DNA from 4 places in the Paenibacillus sp. CF095 genome. Region 2 is predicted to be linked to each of the others. Evidence: riboswitches for the same ligand, from Rfam matches in the RefSeq annotation. Region 2 holds a riboswitch; each other region holds the start of a gene.

Region 1 (5,396 bases), on a different contig from region 2:
GAACTTCGGTCCGCACATGGAGCAGAAATGAGCTTCTTTGGCCCCTTCTGCTGGCAGCGTCTCATCATGGTAGGACAGCGCACGTTCAGGGTCCAGTGACAGGTTAAACTGGTCACGCCAGCGGAATTCGAAGCGCGCCTTGGACAATGCATCATCCCGGCGTTGAGCACGTGGATGGCCTTTTGCCAGATCGGCGGCGTGGGCTGCAATCTTGTAGGCGATGACCCCTTCCCGCACATCATCCTTGTTGGGCAGGCCCAAATGTTCTTTTGGTGTAACATAACAGAGCATGGACGTGCCGAACCAGCCAATCATGGCCGCACCAATGGCGGATGTGATGTGGTCGTATCCCGGAGCAATGTCGGTCGTCAGCGGCCCCAGCGTATAGAACGGTGCCTCTTTACATATCTCCATCTGCAAGTCCACATTCTCTTTGATCTTATGCATCGGCACGTGACCCGGCCCTTCGATCATCACCTGCACATCATGCTTCCATGCGATCTGCGTCAGTTCCCCGAGCGTAGCCAGTTCCGCCATCTGAGCTTCGTCATTGGCATCGTAGATACTGCCTGGACGAAGTCCATCTCCCAACGAAAACGCCACATCATACCTTTTCATAATCTCGCAGATTTCTTCAAAATGGGTGTACAAAAAATTCTCCTGATGATGCGCAAGGCACCATGCTGCCATAATGGACCCACCGCGAGACACAATGCCTGTCATCCGCTTGGCGGTCATGGGAATATAACGCAGCAGTACACCTGCGTGGATCGTAAAGTAGTCCACTCCCTGCTCTGCCTGCTCAATGAGCGTATCACGGTACAACTCCCAGGTCAGCGCTTCCGCTTCGCCATTCACCTTCTCCAGCGCTTGATACAGCGGCACCGTACCAATCGGCACAGGTGAATTACGGATGATCCATTCCCGGGTGGTATGAATGTTTTTGCCTGTGGACAGATCCATCACCGTATCCGATCCCCAACGTACCGCCCAGGTCATCTTCTCCACCTCTTCCTCGATGGAGGAAGATACGGCAGAGTTACCTATGTTGGCATTGATCTTCACGTGAAAATGACGACCGATTAACATCGGTTCACTCTCCGGGTGATTGATGTTGGATGGCAGAATCGCACGTCCACTCGCCAGCTCCTGCCTTACAAATTCCGGTTCTACGCCCTCACGAATGGCGGCAAACTCCATCTCTGCCGTAATGACTCCCTGCCTCGCATAATGCATCTGAGTCACACAGCGTCCTGTCTGTGCTCGCAGCGGTTTGCCACGCAATCCAGGGTACTCTTCGGCTCCAGCTCTCTTCCCTCCGGGCTTTAGTCCGTTATCCTCCGGTTTAACCGTACGACCCTGATAAGCTTCAACATCGCCACGCTCTGTGATCCAGCGGGTACGCAGGGCTGGTAGACCTGCACGGATATCGGCATGAAATCCGGGATCGGTCATCGGCCCGCTCGTATCGTAGACACGTAGCGGTTCGTTATGCTCCACCCCTTGGGGAGTATTCGTGTCATGAAGGGCTATCTCACGCTCAGGTACAGCAATGTCGGGCCGTGAGCCCTGAATGTAGACTTTGCGGCTGCCCGGAAAGGGCTGAATCCGTCCGGCCGCTCCTGTTTCTTTTTCCACCTGCTGACCGTTATGTTCCTGCTCCATCGCTTGTTGTCCCGTTTGATTTCCTGTACTCATGTTCGCTTGTCTCCTCCTCAGTGTTCGTCGCTTGTTTGGTTGGTATCGTCATTAGCTTACTTACGTACCTGTCCCAAATCATGCGCAATGCAGAGAAGAAAGAGCGATCCTACGCCAGACCAGGGGAGACACTTTTCATGTACAGTTAACAACAGACGGAGGCTGCCACAGATCATGAATCTATGGTGACTTCTCTCTCATCATACAAGCCCACTTTCGCAGGTTATTGAAAAAAGAAGTCAATGGAGTACGCGCTATATCGCCCGTTCACTGTATATAAAAAAGCCGGTCCCCGAAGGAACCGACTTTTATGTCCATCACCAATAATGCACCTTCAATCAGCTCCTTAACGGAGACTACAAGGGTCACATCATGAGGTGGTTGAGGTCATATCGCCGATTACTTCCCTACGCTGGTATGATCCAGATCAGGTGCAAAGGGTCCGGAATCTCAAGCGATTCCGTCTCAGTCCGGACAATTCGGACTCCCCCAGTAACGTTAGTAAGTTGCGGCTTACATAAGCCGCCGTTCATATTCAATGAAGCTGGCCCCGTAGGGCCGTCCATTACAGAGTAGCGCAACCGGAACATAAAAACAACCTTTATATTCCAAATGATCAAACTCCATTGGAGAAAAAAACTTACATAAACATCAGGATAACATGAGCCCCATCTGCGTAGCAGCATCCTTCAATACAGGTGCGTATTCATGCAATGTCTCCTGCGAGAGTCGACTGACAGGCCCTGAGACCGAGAGCGCAGCTGCAATATTGCCTCTGCGATCCATAATCGGTACAGATACCGCGGCAGCTCCCGGCTCACGTTCCTCATAACTCGTCGCATATCCGTTATCCCGGATATCTCCCATTTGCGCCAAATACACCGCGGGATCAATAAACACCGGCCATTCCGGGCCGTTCATCAGTTCTTCACGATCCTCGTCCGTGGCAAACGCCATCAAAACTTTGCTGGAAGCGCCCACAGACAGCGGGAGTCTAACACCAACGGGGGCGACTCGGCGAATCGCCTGATCACTTTGCACAGCCTGAATCCGTATCCGTTCACTCCCATCACGCAGGTACAGACTCACGGTCTCCCCCAATCGATCTCTCAGTCGCTCCATCGCAGGCAGCAGCAGAATAGCGGGATCATCACTGCGGGACATATGAGCCGACAGTTCCCAGATTCGGATGCCAAGTCGGTACTTCTCTGTTGCTGCATCACGGATCACGAACCCTCGATCCTCCAGCGTAGCCATCAAACGGTGCACTGTACTTTTGTGCAAGCCGATCTGGCTGGCAATTTCGGTGAGTCCCAGATCACTGCGTGTGGTAAAACATAATAATATATCCAGCGCCCGTTCCACAGCCCGGACGGTTAACTTGCGATCTTCCATGGCATAATGCCCTCCTCATGTTTCATCACATGAAACTTGGTTACATAAATTATATGAGAAACGGTCTCATCTGTAAACCAAAAAGAGCCAAAATCAAAATAGGCCAACCTGTAAATTTTTCCTTTTTATAAGACTTAATCCCCTGTAATTTACACACTAAGGTAATGTTACCCATATATCTTAAGAACTATATAACAATTGCGTAACAAATGCCCTCAATCAATTGACTTTGACTATACTGGAACATACGATAAAGATATATTACATTAAGATATCGCTCTGAAGCAGGCTCTGAAATCGACGCAATTCTCTTTTCATGTCGTTGTTATCTTCAACTGAACTTCAAAGGAGGGGCATTCATGTATCCAACATCCCAGAGCGAAGCCCCGCTGCATACAAAAGTGTCCGATCTGCCCTCTTCCCTATCACCGAGGCTGATTCGGTTCAAACATATTATCGTAGCGTTGCTGCTCTCCGTTGTATTTTTTCTACTGTTTTGTTTTATCGCACTGCATGGTTATATCGCATGGGTATTATCCAATCCAACGGTAGCGCCTGTCTTCTCCAATCCGATGCAAGCCAAGAACATGAAGTATGAAGACATCACGTTCCCGGCAGCAGATGGCAGCCGCACGATGCAGGGATGGTATATACCTGCTGATAATGCTGCAAGCAAAACGATTATTTTCAGTCACGGCTATGGTGCCAATCGTGAAGAAACATGGGTACCTATGTATGACCTGGCACACTATGCCCATCAACTTGGGTTCAACGTGGTCATGTTCGATTATGGCTTCGCCTCACAGGTGAACAAAGCTGTAGCCACAGGTGGCAAAGCTGAGTCACAGCAATTGCTGGGTGCCATCCAGTTTGCCAAGCAGCGCGGTGCACAGGAACTGGTTGTCTGGGGTTTCTCCATGGGTGCCGGTACGGCGCTTCAAACTGGACTGATTACACAGGAAGTGGATGCGATGATTCTGGACAGTACGTTCCTGCTTGAGCCGGATACACTGTACCACAACATTCATAACCAGATCGATCTCCCGCGTCAGCCCACACTCGAGATCATGAATCTGTTGTTCCCTGTTCTGAATGGTACCGGATTGCAACAGATCCCGTATCAGGAAGTGAAAAAGGAAGATTATCCGTTCCCGATTTTCTTTATCCATGGTACGGAAGACGAGAAAGCGCCTTACCCGATTGCAGAGCAGCTCGCCGCCAACCAGACCAATCCGTACTCGGATGTATGGATTGTCCAGGATGCGCACCATGAGTTGATCTTCCGGGAGCATCCAAAGGAATATCTGCGCCGTGTCTCAACGTTCCTGAGTCATGTAACGAAGACAAGCAGTGACGATGTGCAGAACACGAATAATGGAGAATAATTAAATTTCAATCATCGAATTTTCCGTTGATTTTTGAGCCCCTCAGGGGCTCTTTTTTTTGCACTCATAGGACAACAGGCTCGCGGAATATACTCTTGGGACGCATAAATAGACAGTCTGCATGTAATGAATTCTGAAGGAGGTTCAATATAGATGAATTGGTATGGATATGGTCACCTGCTGCCTCTGCGGACATTGGAGGAAATCCGTTTCTGGAAAGAGCAGGAGAAAGAACATACACTCGTCATTCGTGCCCTGGTTCCTGATCTGGAGCCCCCATACGTCAAGCTACTGGAGGAATGGGAGGTTACCTTTGCAAACAGCGAGCGAGTAGCCAATCAGCTTTTAAAACAACTATTGCCCGCAACCCATCCGCCTGCTCCCTACATCGTTCGTTGTATCGATCAACTTGTGTTGGCAGCTCGGCAGCAATCGAGAGAGTTCATCAAACAGCTGTATGTTCTTCTGGAACAAAGTGCTGCTGTGCAAGCTGTTCCGCTTGCCAAAGTACTTATTCTACATTTTATCCGCGAATCGGAGTATTTTCTGGGCGTATTGGATACGCTTAGCCAACCTGGTATCTTGCGTGAAACGGATTCGGAGCCGTCACTTTTTCTGGAAAATGCGCTGCATACGTCAGGGTCAGGAAACATCCAACGCCAAGCTTCAGAAGCTCCAACTTCTCCAGAGGGAAATGTAAATGCACCTGCCGCTTCAGCTCAGATCCAATCTGCAACCGTTCAACCGCCTTCTACCGGAACAACACAAGCCACACCCAGCTCTACAGCACCTCCTGTAAAAGAAAAGCCGGTTCCCATCGGAGGACACACACTGCCGCCTCTCCCCTATGCGTACAATGCGCTGGAGCCACATATTGATGAGCTGACGATGCGTATCCATCATGACAAACACCATCAA
Region 2 (5,396 bases):
CCGGTATCAATAGAGCCCAATTTGTTCATGATTTCGTAAAAGGTTTCTTCAAGCATGCGAGAGTACTTGAATGATACGAGTGTTTGACCTGCTACGGAAGGACGAGTCCCTGCTTCAGCAACGGCTTTGGTTTTAATAAAGAACAGGTCACCGATGGTTCCGGCACTTTTGCTGATGTTGGCCTGCCACTGTAGCAAGGCACTTCCATTTTTAAGGATATAATAACTGATCAGATCGTTATCCTCAACAACGAAGAAACGATCTTTTTTGTCTTGTTCAAAAATGTATTCAATGGATGAATCCACCGGACCCAAAGGGTTGCGAATGTCCAGACGTGCTTGTCCCAGTTCAGAAAAGCGGGGCAGATGCAGTGCGGCTTCACGCGCCACAGTCAGATCGGAACTGTTATATTCTTTTACAATCGTAGCATCGGTAGTGTAAATGTAGGCTTCCTTGGCCTTCTGGTTCCACTGCACCTTGGCACCAAAAGCTTCACCGATGGCACGGAGCGGAAGCATCGCTTTACCATTCACCAAAATCGGCGCGGAGGATAATGTCGCATTCTGACCGTTTTTCTTCATTGTTTTGCTGTTAGGTGTAAGGACATACTTATCGCTGCCTGTGTTAATGCTGATCTCTTTTGTTTTGTTATTGTAACCAAACGTATAGTTGCCGAGGAATTGAAGCTCCGTCAATGCCACGTACGTAATACCCTGCCGTATGACAACATCATATTGAGCTTGAACATTGTTAATATAAGCTGTCGGTTTAGGTTTGGTTGCTGCGGCTTCCGCCACAGTGGATGAGAGTAAGGCAGGTGCCGTGCCTGCGGTGAGTATCGAAGCGGCAAGGACCATTTTCCATGTTTTAAGCTGCCAAACAGAGTTGTAATCTTTCATCACTATCAATCTCCCTTCTAATGTTTAAGACGGACTACATAACCTAAATGTTTCATATTATGGAAAGTGAACCATCCGATGTCCTTTTCCCTGTTACCCCAAATAAAGCTTTTTCTAGGGATTGCCACAAATACCCATCTGATGTACATTAGAAGCAATGAAATAAGTGAACCGGGAGCTCAATGAAGTTGGGCTGAGAGAGTGGCCTTGTGCCGCTGACCGTACATCTGATCTGGGTAATGCCAGCGTAGAGAACATGGATTTGCGATATGTAAGGGTGAATTGTGGGAATGAACGTGGATGAACAACAGACCTCTTTGAACTGTGGTGATGTATCTGCCAGGGCGGAGGGGTGCTGGTTGATATTCCGTATTTATTTTCGACATCCATCCATTACATCATTGTGAGGATTGTACACTGTACGTAAGGCCTGCCCGGAACCGGGGAGGCTTTTTCGTTTATTTTTTAGAGGTTGTTCAAAAAGTCTGCTTTTGACTACGAAGGGTGCCTGACGGCATCATCAGCATCGAATATGGAATTTATCCCATCTTCTTGGTACTGAAAACCAGTCTTTTTGAACACACACTTTTACAACCCCCACAGGGAACAAAGGAAGGACGTAGAGAACATGGCAACAACAGCAGGCAACAAGCGATTGAAACTAACGGATATTCTGGTAACCATCGTGATCGCAGTGGTGTTTGGGGTGATTTACAAGATATGGGGACCTACATATGACTTGATGAAACCATTTGGCGTTCATGCGGAGCAGATGATCTACGGCATGTGGTTTATGGCGGGCACGTTTGCTTTTGTTATCATTCGTAAACCAGGCGTGGCTATTCTTGCTGAAGTTGCGGCTTCAACGGTAAGTGCTTTTCTGGGTAGTGAATGGGGCATGTCCACACTTGTATACGGTCTGTTGCAAGGATTGGGAGCCGAGATATTCTTCGCCGCATTTTTGTATCGAAAAACCAATCTGTTTGTCACCTGTCTTGCAGCCATAGGAGCCGCAGCGGCTTCGCTTTTGCTGGATTATCAATACGGGTATATTGATTCACTCTCGGCCTGGAATTATACGTTATTTATCGGATTCCGCTTCATTGGAAGCATCTTGATTGCCGGAGTGTTTGCTTATTATCTCGCCAAAGCATTGGAACTGACCGGTGTAACACGCTCCCTCAGACCGGTATCCAAACAGGATTATGAGGCGTTGGATTAGATGAGCGGAGAGGGGAATTCGCAAGCGGTAAGTGTGACAAATCTAAGATGCAAGTTCCCGGGAGAGAAAGCCTTGGTATTTCAAGGCTTGTCTCTTTCTGTGCGTCAAGGAGAGAAAGTGCTGTTGCTTGGCCCGAGTGGCTCCGGTAAATCGACGTTATTGCAAATTCTGAGCGGTCTGATACCACGTTCGGTTGAGATTCCGATGAAATGTGATGATATTCAGGTTCCCGCCAAAGCAGGAGTGGTCTTTCAAGATCCGGATACCCAGTTCTGTATGTCCTTTACGGATGAAGAGATCGCATTTGTTCTGGAAAACCGAAATATTCCGCGTGAAGAGATGCCTACTCTAATTGAATATTATCTGAAACAAGTGGGGTTATCCTTTGAACAGAATCGTATATTGATCCAGTCCATGTCTCAGGGGATGAAGCAGCGTCTTGCGATTGCTTCGATGCTTGCCATGGACCCGGAGGTATTGTTTTTGGATGAACCCACTGCACTGCTGGATGATGAGGGGACTTCCCAGGTGTGGGATACCGTCAAACGGATCGCCAGTGACAAAACGATCATCATTGTTGAACACAAAATTAATGAGATTGTGGATATGGTCGACCGAATTATTGTGTTATCACCTGAAGGAAAGATCGTGGCGGATGGGCCAGCACAGCAGGTATTTACGGATGAACGGTGCAAGCTGAAGGCTTATGGAATCTGGTATCCGGGTGTGTGGGATGAGCACGAGCAGGCAGCTAAGGAAGAAGAGGGAAGTGCTTTTGGAGAGCTTCAAGTGTGTGTGGATCACGGCATCTCAAACTTGGAAGCACAGCAACCGTCTGGCTTATCCGATACACCGGGTATATCCCCCATATCTCACGTCTCATCCTTATCGCCTGTATCACCCACCTATCAGCCTGCACTGGACTTGAAGCAGTTCACCGGATGGCGTGGGAAAACACCCTTCATTCAGGTGGAGCAGGCCGAAGTATGGCATGGAGACTGGATTGGTATTGTCGGTGCTAATGGAGCTGGAAAGAGTTCATTGTTGTTATCTCTGATGAATATCCTGAAAACAACTGGTCATTATGAGGTTGAAGGCCAGCCTTTTGGCAAAACGGAGCAGCTTGCAGATCAAATCGCGTTTGTATTTCAGAACCCGGAGTTTCAATTTGTGACTAACACAGTCGCGGAAGAAGTGGAATTCTCATTGCTGGGGGGCAGGCTTACAACGGAAGAAAGACTTGTCAGGACTGATCATATGTTGAATCAATTTGGACTAATCGACCTCTCCGAGCGCCATCCCTACCAATTATCGATGGGGCAGAAACGACGCTTAAGCGTTGCCTCTGCACTGGTGAGAGAGCAGCGAATACTGCTGTTGGATGAACCTACTTTTGGACAGGATGCCCGCAATACGTTTGCCATGTTAGCACAGCTGGAGCAATTGCGGAGAGAGGGAACAGCTATTGTTATGGTTACCCATGATCGTGAAATTGTCAAAAGATATTGCACCCGAATCTGGACGGTAGATGAGGGGAGGTTATCTGATGCAACTGTCGTTTCCTCACCGTGAAACCTGGCTTCATAACGTCAATCCGGGATTAAAGATGATCATTCTGACGATGATGTTTGTCATCGTTATCCTTATTCACAATCTGAATGTAATGGCCAACGTTGCGTTGGCGATGATGTTGTTACTGTGCTGGACAGGTCATCCGTGGTATAGATTGATGCTGTACGCATCACCATTCATTCTGGTGTTTATCTCCACGTCTACAGGCATGATGATGTTTGGTAAGGGCGAGACCACATGGTATAAGTGGGGACTGATCCACATAACCGAAGAGAGCTTTTATCGCGGTCTACACTTGGGTTTTCGCTCGCTGACTATGGCAGCGGCTGGGTTACTCTTTGGTCTTACGACGAAGCCGGTACGGCTGTTTTATTCCCTGATGCAGCAATGGAAGCTTCCTGCAAAATATGCCTATAGCTTTCTGGCCGCGATGCGCATGATCCCGATTTTGCTGGATGAATTCCAGACGCTCCGTTACGCTATTCGTATACGTGGAACACGGCAACGTGGCTCTCGCTGGAACGTGTATGGTACACTCAAGCGTTACGCTATTCCGCTGCTGGCACAGAGCATTCGCCGTGCACAGCGAATGGCGGTAGCGATGGAAGCGAAAGGGTTCATAGATGGCGCGAGCCGCACGTATTACATTCAGATTGGCTATTCGCGAGCTGATCTGTGGTTTGTATTTTATTATATCCTCACCTTAACAGCTGCTTATTACATCGGGGTTACCTTTCCTTATCATGCTACGATGGTGGATGTAAGGTAATACGGGGAGATAGAGAGAAATATATTGAGGTAACCGGTAACTTTTTCCTGTTTACGGCGTCTATATGGAAATAACTTCTAATGGATGGGGATGAACGAGAGTGAAGACGGGTCCTGACTGGCAGAGAACGGGGTACAAATGGATTACCATGACTGGATTATCAGCTATGCTGTTGACGGGATGGATGCTGCTGGATTCCAAAATGGTCGCCTTTGGAGGACAAGCTTTGGCTACAACGCCACAAGCCTTGGGTGCAAGTTCCCAAGCCTCATCAACACAGTTGGCCTACAAACAAGGAGATACCGTTACACTCATGAATGACATACCTTTGTTCAAAAACAGAAGGGACGGCAGTGTGGCTGCTGACCAGCTGGGGATTGAATACTACACAACAAAAAACGAAAAGTATACGTTGGCCTCGGTTCGAGGCGAGTGGGTGCAGCTTAAGTCAACCGATCATGGAGACTTCTGGCTGCCAAGTTGGTATGCACTGAAGGAGAGCAGAAGCATGATGGAAACAGCTCCCCAAAGCTTCACACTCCAATCAGGCAGTAAGCTGTATCTGGCTCCAGATAGTTCTACAACCTGGTCTTTTGAAGAAGCGCTAACGGATAAGGCTGTTATTGTTGCAAAGTGGAAAGGATGGTATGGGGTCTCCATTGCCCCACGAGTCTGGAATAAAGAATCCTTCACGTATCGGCCAGGACTCTTCTGGATCAAGGCACAGGCTATAGAACAGCGGATGAATGTGGCGGATGGTTGGTTCCAACAGGATGCATCGGTGCCAACTTCGGTTATACGCCATCTGGCAGATATTAAGCTGAACAAGGCAACCACCTCCAAACAAGTGGCTGGGTGGTTAGGCGAGCCGGATTGGAAAGAGAGTTCAAGCAATCTAAATTTCACGGGTTATTCAATGAGTATTGGACAGACC
Region 3 (5,396 bases), on a different contig from region 2:
TTTTGAAATAGGCAGGCATTAGCGATACTTCTCCGTCAGGGTGTCCATGCTGAAGCCGGTAGGGCTATGGGCGATTTTGATCTGGGAGATGATGCTTGGGCTGCCAGCCTCCACGAGTACCTCGTGCATTTTACGGACAACCTCCAGCAGTTCCTCCAGTTCCCCCTCCATCGTGGTGTCGAGCGCGTTCACCTGATATTTCAGGCCGGATTGCTGAATAACTTCAATGGCGCGATCTACATAAGGGTAAGAATTCTCGCCATTTGGCGTTTTGGGAATAACCTGAATGCTAAGTAATGTGCTTGCCATGAGAGATCACTTTTCCTTTCGTGATAAATTGCATGAATTGAACCAGGTTTACACTCATCACTCCGATTGCAGTACCCTCTTACGATCACTGTTATCCCCGGATTTCTTTAATGAATTTCAATGGAGGAAATCCGGGGATAAAGGTGAGCGCTTCGCTTCTTCAGATGGGTTCTGCACTCTTCGTTCTTGTGTAAAAAAGTTAAACTTAAGCAAATTTTATTGGGGTAAAAAATCGTTCGTATATGCCTTGCTCACGTCGATCTGTTCATCCAGCAGTTTTTTGCTAAACATCCAGTCGGTGTAATTCTGCCATACTTCCTGCTTTTGCTCACCCCAGCGCGGGGCGTCATCCGTGTACTTTGGACTAAGCCATTTCTGGCTTGCCAGTACCAAGTCTTTATCTAGATCCGGTACGGCCTTGATCAGAATGTTCGCTGCGTCTTCGGGATGATCAATCGCATATTGATACCCTTCTGAAGTGGCTTTCAGGAATGCTTTCACCAACTCAGGGTCGTTTTGGATCGTCTGCTCGTTTGTTACAAGGACAGGTGTGTAGTAATCCAATGCATCTGAATAATCCTTCACATATAACATGTCGATCGGTTCTCCGCGCAGTTCGGCTTCAATACCTGTCCAGGCGTAGAAAATCCACGCGAAATCAATGTCCCGTTTCACTGCGGTGAAAAAGTCAGCGTCACCCATATTAATGTTTTTCACTTTGGATACATCGGCTCCGTCGCCTTCCATAATGGATTGCATCACGGCTTCTTCGACTGGGGAACCCCAACCGCCATAGGTTTTACCTTCAAAATCTTTCGGTGATTTGATATTCCGATCCGCCGGAGCAGCGAACCCGGATGTATTATGCTGAATAACTGCTGCGATGGAGACCAATGGAACACCCTGTGTGCGGGCTTGAGTTACACTCTCCTGATAACTTACGCCAAAAGGCACTTCATTCGAGGCAACCATTGTATCTGCGCCACCGGCACCTGGTTGTACAATCTCTACATTCAAGCCCTCAGCCTTGTAAAAACCTTGATCTACAGCCGCATATAGGCCGGTATGATTCGTATTCGGTGTCCAGTCGAGCACCACTTTAATATCTTTCAGGGCGGCAGTGTCACCTTTGTTACTGCTTTCCGCATTTGTGTTGCTGTTCTGTTCTGCCGGGGCAGCTTCTTTGCCGCCACATGCGGCTACAGTCACCATAAGCACGCATAAGAGCATCAATCCCATCGTTCTACGCCATTTCATCTGTAATTCTCTCCTTCGATATGTCCGGCCGAGTGGCACGGGGTACTCCTTGGCTTCATATCCAATCATCTTGCATAAATCAACAGATTTATACCAGTTGAGATCTGAATAACGTCACTTTTTTTAGCTCTCTGGCTATATAAAAGAACATTAAAAAAGCGTCCCGTATTCCGGGACGCGTGCAGGCGTTAGAGAGGTGGCGTTCAGCCATAGGGCTGTGCCATTTCGATATACTCCGATTCCTACGCTGGCATGATCCAGATCAGGTCTAAGGGTTAGTATCTTGGTGGGATACACTCTCAGCCGGCCAATTCCGACTCCCCTGGGAAACTATGAAGTTACGGGCATTACTAGGTGTAATTATAGGCCAGCGGGTGGAACGTGTCCAGTCAGGAACTGGATGGGGACACGTATGAACTTATCAAACAGGCCGTTATACATATGTATATCAGCCTGTTTAGATGTGTTATTTTCATTAATTATCGTGGCGAATCATATAAGGCAATCTGGCTGAGTGCAAATGCATCGGATTTTGGGGCATAACCTACCTGTTTCTGAGTGGTTTCCAGATTCAATCGTTTAAACCGATTATTCGAGATCCCATGCAGTATGGTGAAGGGCTCCAGATTGGTAGCTGTAATTGCTTTGAACATCAAATCACACAAGTCAGCCGGACTAATATACGCGCTCATATCCCTTGCTTCCAGCGCTGGTCCGTCCGGTTGAAAATCATCATATGCACCTATACGTATTGCTACACTTTGTAAACCTTCGGTATACGCAAAATAGGAAGCGAGCGATTCTCCAAAACATTTGCTAACCCCGTACAAATTCCGTGGGTGTGTTGGCATGTCCGGATAGACTTGAGCATCAATGGGATACCCCTCAATCGTCTGTGCACTGCTCGCCAGAATGACTCTTTGCACACCTTGGTCCTTAGCTGCACGGAATACATTAAATGTACCTTTGATATTGATGTCCAACAACGATTCATAGAATCCGGCATTCGGGGAAGGGTCTCCCGCCAGATGTACTACCACATCCATGCCTTCGCAAGCATGCTGACAGGCTTCAGGGTCTGTCACATCCAGTGTCATGATCTCATGGTCGGTTTCTTGATACGTATGCAGTCTGTCGATATTCAAATCCGTTAGTCGCAGGTGATATGCTTCTGACAAGTGTTGGGACAAGTCCCGGCCAATTTTCCCGGCTGCGCCGGTAATTAAAATGTTCATGAAATCAACTCCAATTCTTAGCGCTGGAAGAACTCAATCCATTCCTTTTCAGGTCCATAGATGAAGAAATAGCGGTAACCGTTAGGCAGTGTAATAATCTCTCCATCAATAAATACGGCTTTGGTGGCTTGGATGCGTTTGTACTCAGAATCAAGATCATCTACATGGATCGCAAAATGGTGTACCGTACCTTCGGAAGGCAGCTTGTCGCTGTAACCTTGAATTAACTCAATCTCAGTCTCATTACTTCCATTGAAGCCAAGGAAGGCGAGCTGAATGACGCCGTTGGTATGGGTTACCCGGTCTTTCAATTCAAGACCAACAATCTCCGTATAGAAACGCAGCGTGGTCTCCAGATCACGCACAGCAATGCCGACGTGGTCAATGCGTTTTTGAAAACTCATAATCCAAATCCTCCTTATACTATGAATCTTTCTACCATTTTAAGGGATATCATAGGGCTGTACTACATGGTTGTCAAATCCGGTTTTAATTTGGAAAAATTATAATTGTTCACAGAATGTTCACTTATGTGGTGGGTTTCCTCATCTCTATAATTACGAAGGTAAACAGAGAGGATGAGAGAATTGCCAACAAGCAAGAAGGAACAAATTATTTTCGGATTAATGATGTGTACAGGAATGGTCTTGGTCATGATGTTCTTCAATCTATGGCACAGTGGGTTACTCGGCAAAATGTCCCCGCTTGAGATACTGCTTCAATTCATATTATGTTTTGTCATCGCGTTTCTGGTGGAGTCTTTCATTGTTGGCCCTGTGGCGAGAAAGATTGCATTTTCTATGCCCTTCGACAAGTCCAATAAGATTCTAGGTGTGCTGGCTATGTCATTTTTTATGGTGATTGGCATGGTTCTGATCATGTCTTTGTATGGAATGATCTCGGCATATCTCGCTGATCAATTAAGTGGGTCATCCGTACTCCGTACGTATCTCCATACAATCGCTCGTAACTTCAGCCTGGCGCTTCCATATCAATTGATCATTTTGGGACCACTCGTACGATATGTATTCGGTAAATTCATCAAGGATAACGGGCCCGTAATGCCTGTCGTTAACAAAAGTGTGTGATTCGGTTGGCCATAAGTATTTCCTGGGCAATCTTGTGCAAAAGAATAGATATTATTCTCACCTTTAATGAAAGGTGAGAGAGAGGCAAAAATAGGGCACTTGCCACGATGATTACAGCGCTAACGAATCGAGTACACCTTATTAGTCCAGTTTTTAGGGAATAAAAAATCTAACGAATCTCAGCGGCGTTATTATGCAAAAAACCTCCAACGAGACCTTGAATTTGAGATAATTATCTATAATAACGTCTCTAGGATTCGTTAGATTTCAAACATGCAGAAATGGAGGGAAATAGCGTGTGCTAGGTTCGTTACAACAGAGTAACGCTACAAAAAAATGTCCACCGTCAGGTCATGACAGTAGACATTTCAATCTCAATCTCAATAATAGGTAATTCTAATTCTCAGGACTGCAACGACACATAACTGTTAAGTCGCTGGATCGACCACATGTTTGTTCTGCCATTGATACGTGATCACGCTAATGACAAGCAGGCCAACTGCAAAGATCGCAAGCATCCATGCAGACTGATTAACTGCCAGATGATCAAGACTCCATCCCGTAGTCAAAGGCAGAATGGCACCGCCAACTCCACCTGAGGCAATCAAAATGCTGGGTGTGGATTCTTCTGTTCCGGGCAGCAGTTTACTGGCGAAGACAAGGGCAATGGAAAAAATACCTGACATCGCAAGTCCAAGCAGCAAGATGATGAGAAATGCAGACCAAATTTGGTTTGTAAATGGAAATACCATTAACAAAAGAACAGATGCAAGACAACTGTACAGGACATAGACGCGGTATTGGAATTTCTCTGCGATATACCCGGCGAAGAGTCGTCCCACGGACATGGCAATCCAGAAACAGGTGACACTAAGCGCTGCTCCGGCTTCCTTCATGTTCATTTTCTCAATCAGAATCGCTGGCATGAAGTTCGCAAGACTCATCTCTGTGCCAACATATAGGAAGAAGAAGAGGACGAATAATACCAGAAGAGTTCTGTTACGGCCACGATAGGTTGGACTGGATGTACTTGCAGATGCGGGATGCATCTCACCCGATGTCCCAGCAGTGTGGGCATGTACTGAACCGTTATTAGAACTACGTCGCTCCAGAAACTTATCGAGTTCACCGAATGATCCTTTTGCCCAGAAAACAAAGGTCAGCGCTGCGCAGATCGCAACAACGAGAAAAGAAAGGCGCCAGTATCCGGCAGCAATCAGACCGCTGGCAATGAGCGGCATGACCATCGCTCCGATCCCAAATAACACTTCCAGTCGACTCATGGCAACGGCTGTATTGTCTTTAATTGCAGCGATGATAATGGTGCCAATAACAGCTTCAACCATTCCGAATCCAAAGCCGGCAGCGGGTGCAATGACGAACATCCAGCCCCATGGTGGCAACAACATATAGGATAATTCTGCAATGCAGAGCAACGCTGTGGCGATTAACAGGCCTCCCCGTTTACCAAAGCGTCTGTTCAGCCATGGAGATAACAATACACCAC
Region 4 (5,396 bases), 3.0 Mb from region 2:
TGCTTAAAGATAGTGGAAAAGTGGAATGGACACCTAAGGTCCGTTATGGATATCTGGATCAGCACACGAAGCTTACCCCAGGCAAAACCATTCGTGACGTGCTTAAGGATGCATTCCTTCCGTTGCTTGAATTGGAAAAAGAAATGATGAATATTACGGACCAGATGGCAGATGCAGATCCAGATAAGCTGGAGCAGTTGCTGGAAGAGATGGGCGATATTCAGGAACAACTGGAACAGGGCGACTTTTATCTGATTGACGTAAAAGTGGAAGAGATGGCCAATGGTCTTGGTTTGTCCGCAATTGGTCTTGATCGGGATGTCGCAGCTCTAAGTGGTGGACAACGTACCAAGGTGCTTCTTGCCAAGCTTCTGCTTGAGAAACCTACAGCTCTTTTGCTGGATGAGCCGACCAACTATCTGGATGTAGAGCACATTGAATGGCTGTCACGTTACCTGAAGGACTACCCGCACGCGTTTCTTTTAATCTCCCATGACACGGAATTCATGAATGAAGTCGTAAATGTCATTTATCATTTGGAATTTGCCAAATTAACGAGATACGCAGCGAACTATAACAAGTTCCTCGAGATGGCTGATATGAATAAAGCCCAGCATATTGATGCATACGAGAAACAGCAAGAGTACATCAAGAAGCAGGAAGATTTCATTCAGCGTAACAAGGCACGTGCTTCAACTTCAGGTCGAGCGAAGAGTCGGGAGAAACAGCTGGACAGAATTGAACGTATTGATCGCCCAGATGAAGCGGCCAAACCAACGTTCAAATTCAAGGATGCCCGTGCGAGCAGTAAAACGGTCTTTGAGGGTATTGATTTTGAAATTGGATATACGTATCCTTTGCTGCCTAAGATGACAATGACAATCGAACGTGGTGAGAAAATTGCCATCGTAGGTTGTAATGGTGTGGGTAAATCGACGCTGTTGAAAACCATCCTGGGAAAAATATCTCCACTCAGTGGAAAGACTTTCTTAGGAGATTACCTCGAAACAGCCTATTTTGAGCAGGAGGTTCGTGCTGGGAATATCACGCCGATTGAGGATGTCTGGAATGAATTTTCACATTTGACCCAAAATGAGGTCCGAGGTCATCTCGCTCGCTGCGGGTTGAAAAATGAGCACATTACTCGTCCACTTAATATGCTGAGTGGTGGAGAACAAGCCAAGGTTCGTTTATGCAAACTCTTGATGCGTGAAAGCAATTGGATTCTATTCGATGAGCCGACGAACCATCTGGATGTCACAGCCAAAGCGGAGTTGCAGCGTGCTTTGAAAGAATTCAAGGGAACGGTGTTAGTGGTATCTCATGAACCTGATTTCTACGAGGGATGGGTCACCAAAACATGGAATGTCGAAGAATGGTCTGAGAAAAACTAAACGATTCAAGACAATGTTTAACAGAAATGACGGTGACAAAAAAAACCGTCTATGGTAACATAGGCTACAACTTCATATGAACACTAGGGGGGCCGCACGATGCGGCTGAGATGGAAGAATGCGATTCCGGACCCTTTGCACCTGATCTGGATCATACCAGCGTAGGGAAGTGGCGAGCGCGTTTCAGTGAATGACGTGAGCAAACGGCAATTCGAAAGAATTCAACCGTCTTGCTTAGTAAATTGAAACATGCAGTTGCGTGTATAACGTTATGGCTATAAGGTCTATAGCTTTATTGCACGAAATGAACTGTATGTATCAGTCAGTCATCTGGTCCTATAATTAATACGCAGCCACTCCCCTACGGGAGTGGCTTTTTTGTGTTTTCATAGCATTCAAGTCTGGAAGGAGATGAACAGTACGGTAATTTCTCATGAACATGTTCAAGAATCATTTGAATTGCATGTTGTATCTACGGGTGCAGGGGATCAGGCATCTTTTGTAAAAGCTGCAAAGGACGTTTGGCCTTTGGTGGACTATATTCACATACGAGAAAAACAACTCACATGGCAAGACAAGATCGGTTGGGCTCAAAGTCTGCGTAGCGTTGGCATTCCATCTTGCCGCATTGTTATCAATAGTTCAGAACTTCCTTCACAGAATGACATTTATGGCGGTGTACATTGGGGGCAAGATGCGATACGAAATTATAACCCTGCTGTTATAAGCAATGTGCAGCGCCTTCGTCTGGGTGTATCTGTTCATTCAATCGATGAGGCAAAAATCGCTGAAGAACGGGGAGCCGATTATCTTTTCTTCGGGCATGTCTACTCAACCAACAGTAAGCCTGATCTTGACCCCAGAGGATTACATGCTCTTGCTGAAGTGTGCAGGCGTGTCTCCATTCCTGTCATGGCGATTGGGGGTATCGGACCGGGAAACATTCACGCTATTCGCTCTGCAGGGGCACAGGGAGTCGCCGTGATCTCGAATGTATGGGCGAGCGAGTCACCGGATCGGGCGGCTGCATTATTAAGGCAGGCTATCGTTGCTACAGAAAGTCTGAGTCCCTGAATCAAGGAGATGAGAGGATGAAAGAGATCGTTATTGATAAACCGGATAAGTTTCATGCAGAAACGATTATTGTAGGTGGAGGCGTTGTTGGTTGTGCTATCGCTTATGAGCTTGCTTCCCGTGGACAGGATGTGCTGTTGCTGGAGCGTTCGGCGATTGCAGGAGGCACTTCTTGCGCGGCGGCTGGAATGCTGGCGGCAGGCAGTGAGGATTTTGCTCATCCTTTGATGGCTAAGCTTGCCAGACAGAGTAGACAGTTACTTATCGAGCAACAGGTGCTAATGGCTACACTCAGTGAGGTAGAGACTGGCCTGCAATGCCAGGGATTCCTAACTCCTTTTCGTTCATACAGTGAATTAAGTAGTTATAAGGACAATCGGAAGTCTGCGTTGTCTGCTTCTGCTGATGAGGTATGGTGGGATCGTTCCGTTGTGCAACAGGAGGCATCATGGCTTAACAGAGATACGTATGGAGCCTACTACAGACCTTACGAGAGTGAGATTCTTCCAGTCCATCTAACGAAGGCATATGCTGAATCCGCTCAAGCATTGGGAGCACGGGTTATGGAGGACATACAGGATATACGTGTGCAAGCAAACGAACATGGCGTGCAGGGAATCACCACATCGATCGGTGAGATGAGATGCAAACATGTCATTATAGCGGCTGGATTACAGAGTGAAGAGTTGATGAGACATGTGAATCTGAGCATGCCTGTGTGGTCGGTAAAAGGAGAAATAGCCGCCGTTCAGTTCTCAGATGAACATGCTGGGTACAGACCTGACAGAACGGTGTATGCAGAGGATATCTATATTGTTCCCAAAGCTAATGGCGAAGTTTGGCTCGGGGCAACCAGTCTGCCAGGCAGAACCGATCTGAACGTTTCTGTACAGGGTGTTCAGAAGCTGCTAACAGCGGCTACCCACTGGGTGCCTGGGATGAAAGAAGCACAATTTATACGAGCGTGGGCAGGCGTAAGACCGGCAACTCCAGATGGATTGCCTTATATAGGTGCTTGCAAGAGTATACCAGGGCTGTTCGCCGCCTTTGGGCATTACCGCAACGGTATCTTGCTTAGTGCGATAACAGGAAGGCTTATCGCTGAGTTGCTCGCTGGCAAAAGCTCAGAAGAACTCGGAATTGAGGCGCTGAGTCCGGAGCGATTGAACAGAAAGGGAGTGGTGCAGTGAATATCATCGTTAATGGTCAACGGATGGAGATTGAAGACAGATTGAATCGTGTGGATAAACTGCTTAAATCTTTTGATCTGCAAGTCAAGACTGTAGTTGTAGAGCTGAACAAGCATATTTTAACCCGTGAGTATCATGAAACGACGGCATTAAGAGAAGGCGATCGAATCGAGATTGTACATTTTGTAGGAGGCGGTTGATGATGTTGAACATTGGTAAATATACGTTTGAGTCCAGATTGTTGCTCGGAACAGGCAAGTTTTCGGATCTGGAAGTGCAAAGTCAGGCTGTGGAAGCATCTGAAACGGAAGTTTTAACCTTTGCTGTTCGTCGTCTGAATCTGGAGGAGCGCAACCAGAAGCATTTCCTGGATACATTGGATCTGGACAAATACACTCTTCTTCCGAATACGGCTGGAGCATCCAATGCGGAAGAGGCGGTGCGAATTGCCGAGCTTGCGCGGGCGTCAGGACTTTGTGATATGATAAAAGTCGAAGTCATCGGAGATGGAATGACGTTACTCCCAGATCCGATTGAAACGTACAAGGCTTGTGAAATTTTGCTTGAAAAGGGCTTCACTGTATTGCCTTATATTTCAGATGATGTCATTCTGGCCAAAAGGCTGCAATTGCTTGGCGTACATGCTGTAATGCCTGGCGCTTCTCCTATCGGAGCTGGCAGAGGCATCATCAATCCCTATAACCTTGAGATCATCATTGAGCAGGCTGTTGTACCTGTAATTGTGGATGCAGGATTGCGCTCCCCCAAAGATGCTGCTTATGCGATGGAACTTGGTGCAGCTGGCGTATTGTTAAATACAGCCGTATCCGGATCAGGGGATCCAGTGAGCATGGCTAAGGCGATGAGATTGGGGGTAGAGGCAGGTAGGCTGGCTTATGAGGCAGGCATGATTCCCGTAAAGCGTTACGCAGCAGCCAGTAGTCCGGTGGAAGGAATGGTTCATACATGATAAATCAACAATCAACATCCTCGGAGCAGGCCGATCGGTATTCCAGACAGGAACGTTATGCGCCACTTGGCAAGGAAGGTCAGGCCAGATTAAAGGGCAGCAGAGTTTTAATCGTTGGTGCTGGCGCACTGGGAACAGGAATCGCAGAAACGTTAGTTCGTTCAGGAGTTGGACACTTAACAATTGTGGATCGTGATTATGTGGAGTGGAGTAACCTGCAGCGACAGCAATTATATGTAGAACAGGACGCGATTGAACGGATGCCGAAGGCGATGGCAGCGGAAAAACGGTTATCTGCCATTAATTCCACGGTTCATGTGGAAGGGAAAGTGTTGGATGTCAGAGTAGATGAATTGGAAGAACTCGTTCAGCATACCGACTTGATCATGGATGCAACGGATAACTTTGATACGCGATTACTCATTAACGATATGGCACAGAAACACCGTATTCCCTGGATTTATGGTGGATGCGTAGGTAGTTACGGCATCACCTATACGTTTATGCCTGGAGATACGCCATGTTTAAATTGTTTGCTGGGTGAAGTCCCTCTGGGAGGAGATACATGTGATACGTCTGGTATCATACCTCAAGCGGTACAGATGGTAACGGCAAATCAGACAGCAGAAGCGATGAAGTTACTTAGTGGCAATGCCAATGCATTGAGACGTAAGTTATTGTCATTTGACGTGTGGAGGAACGAATACATATCCATCAATGTGGATGGTGCGAAAAAGCAAGACTGTCCTTCCTGCGGCACTTCGGCAA

What was found. Region 2 has a riboswitch for thiamine pyrophosphate ahead of BLS69_RS19290 (ECF transporter S component). Riboswitches for the same ligand answer to the same signal wherever they lie in the genome.
Region 1: linked by a shared signal. The riboswitch ahead of thiC (phosphomethylpyrimidine synthase ThiC) and the one ahead of BLS69_RS19290 (ECF transporter S component) in region 2 are both predicted to bind thiamine pyrophosphate.
Region 3: linked by a shared signal. The riboswitch ahead of BLS69_RS26815 (ABC transporter substrate-binding protein) and the one ahead of BLS69_RS19290 (ECF transporter S component) in region 2 are both predicted to bind thiamine pyrophosphate.
Region 4: linked by a shared signal. The riboswitch ahead of BLS69_RS05925 (thiamine phosphate synthase) and the one ahead of BLS69_RS19290 (ECF transporter S component) in region 2 are both predicted to bind thiamine pyrophosphate.

What each region holds. Positions count from the first base shown of each region.
Region 1 is NZ_FMZN01000009.1:54,299-59,694, reverse strand. Features, by position in the region: gene thiC (phosphomethylpyrimidine synthase ThiC) at 1-1,665, opposite strand, end outside; TPP riboswitch at 2,086-2,199, opposite strand; gene BLS69_RS30235 (IclR family transcriptional regulator) at 2,350-3,093, opposite strand; gene BLS69_RS30230 (alpha/beta hydrolase) at 3,453-4,478, shown strand; gene BLS69_RS30225 (Fe-Mn family superoxide dismutase) at 4,632-5,396, shown strand, end outside.
Region 2 is NZ_FMZN01000001.1:4,374,640-4,380,035, reverse strand. Features, by position in the region: gene BLS69_RS19295 (copper amine oxidase N-terminal domain-containing protein) at 1-899, opposite strand, end outside; TPP riboswitch at 1,060-1,170, shown strand; gene BLS69_RS19290 (ECF transporter S component) at 1,528-2,121, shown strand; gene BLS69_RS19285 (ABC transporter ATP-binding protein) at 2,122-3,693, shown strand; gene BLS69_RS19280 (energy-coupling factor transporter transmembrane component T family protein) at 3,668-4,462, shown strand; gene BLS69_RS19275 (outer membrane protein assembly factor BamB family protein) at 4,563-5,396, shown strand, end outside.
Region 3 is NZ_FMZN01000005.1:140,229-145,624, forward strand. Features, by position in the region: gene BLS69_RS26805 (ABC transporter permease) at 1-19, opposite strand, end outside; gene BLS69_RS26810 (thiamine-binding protein) at 19-309, opposite strand; gene BLS69_RS26815 (ABC transporter substrate-binding protein) at 526-1,566, opposite strand; TPP riboswitch at 1,788-1,900, opposite strand; gene BLS69_RS26820 (NAD-dependent epimerase/dehydratase family protein) at 2,046-2,801, opposite strand; gene BLS69_RS26825 (VOC family protein) at 2,819-3,205, opposite strand; gene BLS69_RS26830 (DUF2798 domain-containing protein) at 3,380-3,889, shown strand; gene BLS69_RS26835 (MFS transporter) at 4,318-5,396, opposite strand, start outside.
Region 4 is NZ_FMZN01000001.1:1,335,721-1,341,116, forward strand. Features, by position in the region: gene BLS69_RS05920 (ABC-F family ATP-binding cassette domain-containing protein) at 1-1,394, shown strand, start outside; TPP riboswitch at 1,470-1,579, shown strand; gene BLS69_RS05925 (thiamine phosphate synthase) at 1,773-2,468, shown strand; gene thiO (glycine oxidase ThiO) at 2,486-3,658, shown strand; gene thiS (sulfur carrier protein ThiS) at 3,655-3,858, shown strand; gene BLS69_RS05940 (thiazole synthase) at 3,861-4,628, shown strand; gene BLS69_RS05945 (ThiF family adenylyltransferase) at 4,625-5,396, shown strand, end outside.